Regions from separate parts of the Paenibacillus sp. FSL K6-1096 genome, predicted to be linked through region 2. Evidence: riboswitches for the same ligand, from Rfam matches in the RefSeq annotation. Region 2 holds a riboswitch; the other holds the start of a gene.
What was found. Region 2 has a riboswitch for S-adenosylmethionine ahead of MHI24_RS10665 (methionine ABC transporter ATP-binding protein). Riboswitches for the same ligand answer to the same signal wherever they lie in the genome.
Positions count from the first base shown of each region.

Region 1: linked by a shared signal. The riboswitch ahead of metA (homoserine O-succinyltransferase) and the one ahead of MHI24_RS10665 (methionine ABC transporter ATP-binding protein) in region 2 are both predicted to bind S-adenosylmethionine.

Region 1 is NZ_CP150274.1:5,682,304-5,685,718, forward strand. It holds gene corA (magnesium/cobalt transporter CorA) at 62-997, opposite strand; SAM riboswitch class I at 1,418-1,549, shown strand; gene metA (homoserine O-succinyltransferase) at 1,664-2,581, shown strand; gene MHI24_RS25120 (PLP-dependent transferase) at 2,710-3,415, shown strand, end outside.
Region 2 is NZ_CP150274.1:2,440,011-2,443,425, forward strand. It holds gene MHI24_RS10660 (methionine ABC transporter permease) at 1-572, opposite strand, end outside; gene MHI24_RS10665 (methionine ABC transporter ATP-binding protein) at 572-1,588, opposite strand; SAM riboswitch class I at 1,684-1,819, opposite strand; gene MHI24_RS10670 (Cthe_2314 family HEPN domain-containing protein) at 1,913-2,659, opposite strand; gene MHI24_RS10675 (UbiD family decarboxylase) at 2,695-3,415, opposite strand, start outside.

The DNA of each region.
Region 1 (3,415 bases), 3.2 Mb from region 2:
AAGGCCTCCCTATACCCGGTGGTATGCGGTGCCTTCGTCCTGCTTATTCGTCCGTCCTGCTTCATAGCCACTCCTTCTTGCGGAAGATCACGAGCATTCCGCAGCCGAGCGTCACCATGACGGCAATGACGCCATAGTAGCCGTATTCGGTGTGGATCTCAGGGATATTATCAAAGTTCATACCATAGATCCCGGTAATGACGGTCAGCGGCATGAATATAGTAGTGATCGCTGTAAATACACGCATGATTTCATTGGCGCGGTTCGCAATACTCGATTGGTAGGCTTCGCGCAAGTTGCCCATGAGATCGCGGTACGTCTCGAAGGTTTCAGAGATTTTGACCGCATTCTCGTAGATATCGCTGAAATACTTCTGGAGCTGATCGTCGATCAGCCGGAGATCCTTTTTGTTGAGCGTGTTGATAACTTCCTTCTGCGGACCCAGCATCTTCTTCAGCCAGAGAATTTCACTGCGCAGACCGATAATCTCGCTGAGATGCGATTTCTTGGTGTGCATGAGGATATCCTCCTCCAGCTTCTCAATCCGCGCTTCAATCCGGTCACCGACCGAGAAATAATTGTCGACCACAAGGTCAATCAGCAGATACAGGAACCGGTCAGGCGCGTCGACCTCCTGCTCCCATAGCACGGGCTTCAGCACGCGCAGCTCATGGATCTTCTGCCGGGTTACGGTGATGATGTAATGTCTGCCCAGGAACACGTTGAGCGCCCGGAGGAAAATTTCCTCATCATCGAACCGGATACTGTTCACAACGATAAAATAATGGCTCTCATAAATTTCAAGCTTCGGACGCTGATCCTCTTCGCTGAGGCAGTCCTCCACAGCCAGATCATGCAGGCCGTATAAGGGCTGAAGCTCAACCAGATCCTCTGTATCCGCATCAATCCAGTAGAACCCCTCAGCCGGGGCGGTAAGTGTATCTTCAATGTTATCAATAGGCGTAAAAACCCCTGCATTCACCAGCCGGATTTTCATCTGATTCACTCCTTTTGTCCCTGGTCTTCGTCCAGGGTATGCTCATTTCAGCACACGGAAAAATCAGCTTGGCCGGTGGTACAATCATGGACAAAGTCCACAAGACGGTCCGGGAGCATGAAGAATAAGGGCTCCCGCCGCCGGCAAGCTGATGCTAATCCTGTGTGGTTGTTCATTCTGCACGCTTATTCGCGAGCCCGGGTCGCCTTCCATTCTTCTCTCACCTCTTTTTTTCGCCAATTGGGTTGAAGCACCTGTCTAGTATACCGCTGGGATATGCCTCTTACAAGAGAAATTCTTTTCATTTTGCGGGCTCCTTCAGCATTGTATGGACTTGACGAAAAGGAGGTTCATGATTTAAAGTGAATTTTAAGCAAAGCATCCTTCGGGTGCCTGAAATACCCCAATTGAATACGCGAAATCTTATCAAGAGCAGGTGGAGGGACTGGCCCGATGAAACCCGGCAACCGGCGTGTGAACGCACGGTGCTAATTCTTGCGGAGGCTTGGCAGGACAATGATTGTCCGGCGAAAGCGCTCTGGCAGATGAGAGAGGCGCATATGACAGCAGATATGACCTTTCTCAACCGGGAAAGGTCTTTTTTCGCGGTTGATGCCTTGTTTGCCGACATGCAGACCCTATATCCAGTTAAGGAGTGAACCAGCAATGCCTATCAAAATTCCCGACAGCCTGCCGGCCAAGGAAGTGTTATCCGGTGAGAATATTTTCGTAATGGATGAGAGCCAGGCCTTTCATCAGGATATCCGTCCCTTGCGGATTGCCATTCTGAATCTCATGCCGACCAAAGAGACCACAGAGACGCAGCTCCTGCGCCTGATCGGAAATTCGCCGCTTCAGGTGGATGTGGTGCTGCTGCATCCAAGCTCCCATACGTCGAAGAATACCTCAGCTGAGCATCTGAAGAGCTTTTACAAAACCTTCAATGAAATCAGCCACCGCCGCTTTGACGGCCTGATCGTCACCGGTGCTCCCGTAGAACAGATGGAATTCGAGGATGTCAACTACTGGGAAGAGCTGAAGGTGATCTTTGAGTGGAGCAAGCAGAATGTAACCTCGACCATGCATATATGTTGGGCTGCGCAGGCAGGGCTGTATCATCACTTCGGCGTGCGCAAGGTCAGCCTGCCGGAGAAATGCTTCGGAGTGTTTCCGCATACGTTGAGCCATAATAATGTCAAGCTGCTGCGCGGCTTCGATGAAGTGTTCCATGTTCCGCATTCCCGCCACACAGACGTCTCCCGTGAGGATATTGAGGCGAATCCCGAGCTGCAGATCCTGGCCGAATCGGAGGAAGCCGGAGTCTACCTGGTGGCTACGCATGACGGGAAGCAGATTTTTGTCACCGGGCATTCGGAATATGATCCGTTCTCGCTGAAATGGGAATACGACCGGGATATCGCCAAAGGCATGGAAGTCGCGCTGCCGAAGCACTACTATCCTAAGGATGATCCGACCCGCACCCCACCGGCTGTCTGGCGCGCCCATGCCAACTTATTATTCTCTAACTGGCTCAATTACTATGTATACCAGGAGACGCCTTACGACATCGGGGCTTATATCTAAGCAGCACAGTATTCTTATATAGAAGTAATTAATTATTGTATACACACTGCTGATGCTTCCGAAGTGAGTTTTGCCCGAAGAATAATCAGGCCGTGTACGCTATACAAAACTTTTAGGAGGCCGTGGAGATGGACGAGAAATTGAGAATTGAGAGCAGACTTGCACAGATTGGTTCGCAGGAGGACCCCGCCACCGGAGCGGTGAATTATCCGGTATATCAGTCGACGGCCTTCCGGCACCCGAGACTCGGGCAGAGCACAGGCTTTGACTACATCCGTACCAAAAATCCTACCCGCACTGTGCTCGAAGACGCGGCTGCCGCACTTGAAGCGGGGGATGCGGGCTTCGCGTGTGCCTCCGGGATGGCTGCGCTCACCACCGTGTTCACCTTGTTTGGACAAGGGGATCATCTGGTAGTGTCGCTCGATCTCTACGGCGGGACTTACCGGCTGCTGGAGAGAATTCTCACCAAATATGGCATCAGCGCCTCCTATGTGGATACGAATGACCTTGATGCGCTGGAGGCAGCCCGCCAGCCGGGCACCAAAGCCGTGTTCATCGAGACGCCGACGAATCCGCTGATGATGATTACAGATATTGAAGCGGTGTGTAGCTGGGCACGCACGCACGGGCTGCTCACGATTGTCGATAATACCCTGCTGACCCCGTTCTTCCAGCGTCCGCTGGAGCTTGGGGCAGATATCGTCGTTCACAGCGCGACCAAATACTTAGGCGGACATAACGATGTACTTGCCGGACTCATTGTCACCAAGGGGGCGGAATTGTCGGCGGAAATGGCCGTACTGCACAATTCGCTTGGGGCTGTGCTTGCGC
Region 2 (3,415 bases):
TTCTGATAACGGTAATAGCCGTAACGGATGGCCAGGTCCCCGAGGCCGCCGCCGCCGATCATACCGGACATCGCGGTATACGAGACCAGCGTTACGATCGTAATCGTAATACCGGCCAATAGGCCTGGACGGGCCTCCGGCAGCAGCACACGCATGACGATCTGTCCCGTGGAGGCTCCCATCCCCTGCGCCGCTTCAATGATTCCCCGGTCCACCTCCCGCAGTGCTGTCTCCACCAGTCTGGCGAAGAAGGGAGCTGCGCCGATCACCAGCGCGGGAATCGTCCCGAGCACCCCGATGGACGTGCCCATAATCGTCTTGCTCAGCGGAATCAGCGCTACCATCAGAATGATGAAAGGAACGGAGCGCAGGATATTAACGATGAACGATAATACCGAGTAAACAACCCTGATTATCATGTTATCAGCTCTGCCCCATAAATACAATACAATTCCGAGCGGCAAACCGAGAATAATTGTGAATATTCCGGAAATTGCCATCATTTTGAGTGTAGCTACAGTAGCCTCAAGCATCTCCGGCCAATCTATAGTACTGAAATCGAGTCCGCCCATTACTGAATCACCTCCACATCAAGCCCTTGCGCCGTCAGCTCTGTGAGTGTGGCTTCCACAGCCCCGGACGGTCCTTCCAACCGGACAATCAACTGGCCGTAAGGAACATCCTTAATCGTTGAGATCGTTCCGTGGAGGATGGCGAACTGGACACCGGTTCCCTGAACCACTTGGGAGAGGGTAGATTCGTAAGTCTTCGCCCCGAGAAAAGTAATCTTAACCGCCTTGCTGCTGCCGTCATTCACGGCGTCCAGCGCCTGCCGGAGCGGCCCGTCCGACTGGGTCTCGCTGCGGATGAATTCCTTGGTCACCTCATGCTGCGGCTTCAGGAAGACCTGGGCCACCTCGCCCTGCTCCACGATTCCGCCGCCATGGATCACGGCCACCCGGTCGCAGATGCTCTGAATCACATGCATCTCATGGGTTATCAGCACGATGGTCAGGTGAAACTTGCGGTTGATGTCCAGCAGCAGGCGCAGAATGGAGTCAGTCGTCTGCGGATCGAGCGCCGAGGTGGCCTCGTCACACAGCAGGACGTCCGGATCACTGGCCAGCGCCCGGGCGATGCCTACCCGCTGCTTCTGCCCCCCGGATAACTGGGCGGGATACTTGTTGCTGTGCTCCTCCAGCCCGACCAGGGCCAGAAGCTCCTTCACCTTGCCGTCAATGTGCGACCGGGAAGCACCGGCCAGCCGCAGCGGAAAGGCGATATTATCATAGACCGTAGCCGAAGAGAGCAGATTGAAATGCTGAAAGATCATGCCGATCTTCCGCCGCTGCTCCTGCAGCTGGCCCTGACTGAGCGCCGTAAGCTCCACACCGTCCACCCATACTTCGCCCTGCGTCGGGCGCTCCAGCAGATTAATGCAGCGGATCAGCGTGCTTTTGCCGGCACCGGAATGCCCGATGACCCCGAAGATTTCCCCCTTCCTGATCGACAGGCTCAGCCCGGAGAGGGCAACCGCCTGCTTGCTTCCCTTGCCGTATACCTTGGTCAGATCCTTCAACTCTATCAATCTTTCCGTCCCCCTTCACTTCAGCTCATGCACAAAGAAAGACCCCTTACGATCATGCAGATCGCAAGAGGCCCTGTGTGTATAATGACAATGCCTTCTCATCTGCCAAATACCGCACCATCTGCGGCATTGTAGGAATTAGCACCATGACATTTGGATGTACAGCGATGCTGTAGCCAAACCGGTTGCCGGGCTTCATCGGGCCTGTCCCTCCGCCGCTCTCGATAAGATATCAAATATAAGGTTAACTATTCCGTGATATGTCAGAAGTTGATGTACGCCTAAGTATATTCCAGTTCCCGGTTTGTTGTCAAAGGTAAGTTTTTACGGACGGGCATGACCCGATTTGCGGCCCCGGGCCGCTGTATTCCTGTGCCATTGTTCATTGCTGTACTTGAATACAGCGGACAGCGATTTGCAGACCATCTCCAGACTCTGCTTCAGATCCTCCAGGTGACTGTCCAGATCCTCCAGACGGATCTTGTCATGCAGCCCCTGGTGACGCTGCCAGAGATCATCCGTCATCTCGGCGTTCATATAGTGAATCTCGGCGTTGCGCCGCTTGCGCAGATTATCCAGCGGTTCACGGTAGGAATTCCTGATCTGCTCAAGCTCCCCCGCCAGCGGAATCTCCGGCTTCAGCAGCGCGAATTGCCGCAGCACCGTGAAGTAGGAGAAATGCGCTTTGACCTTGGCGGTATCGAGGGCATACTGGCTGTTCAGCACCGTGCCCAGCTTATCCAGCAGCGAGAAGACCCGGATGAACCCATCCTTATAGAAATACACGTACCTGGCATACTCTCCCTGCTCCATGGAAGACATATCGTCCATATAACCGGCCACCACCGACTTCCGGAAAAAGGCAGCCGCGAACCAGCTCTGTTCCAGCTCATCCAGGGATGAGATCAGGCCCCGCGTCCAGATCTCCTGCTTGCGGTATTCATGGTCATGATCCTCATGCATGTTCATCTCCTTGCGCAGCATGGAGGCAGTCTTCGCCATGTGATCCATGGCTTCGGCGAGTACCCCGCTGTTCACCCGGGGCGGTTCTCCCAGTAATGTCCGCAGCATGTTTGGCCTCCTTGAAGCTTTGATTTAGATACCTTTTAGACCAGCGGGAAATAGCGTCTCCAGTTACGGTCCACCTGTCCGGCGGTGTCCTCGTCCGGCGCCAGCTCCTCCGGGTAGCCAGGCTTCATACGGGCATCAATAATGACCGGCAGCGAATGAACGATTGCCCCGCGGTGCACCTTGGCGGCTGAATGGATATCATCCGCCGGATTGAAGCGGGTGAATACGGTCCACAGGAACCGGGTCTGTGTGCTGACGGCGTCCCTGGCATTGTCCACCAGCACCAGCAGCGGCCAATCCGTCCCGTTCTCCGCGAAGTGGGCTACCAGCCGCTCCGGCAGCTCAGGGTCCTCTTCATAGGATGCACCGGAAACGGCTAAACATCCTCCGCAATAAGGCACAGCGGCGGTGATTGATGGAAGCAGACCCTCCGTATAGTCATGCGGAAGCTGGCGTACCGGGCTTCCGGTGCCGATCAGCACCGCCTTGCTGCCGTGGTTCAGCCTGCGTCCGGTATAATCCAGCGTATCCATGGATGTATTGGGGAGGATGACCAGATCGGCCTGCGGGTTGAACCGCTCCAGCACCGTCTCCAGCAGCTTAGGGAAGTCGGTAAGCTCAAGCGTCACATTGGTCAGCAGCAGGAATTTGGTTAAGGAGAGCTGGCCTTCGCCCAGGATGCGGAACGCGGAAGCCATGGACTCACGCGGATAGCTCTCCCGCACGACAGCCGCAGCCAGCGAATGCGGACCGGAT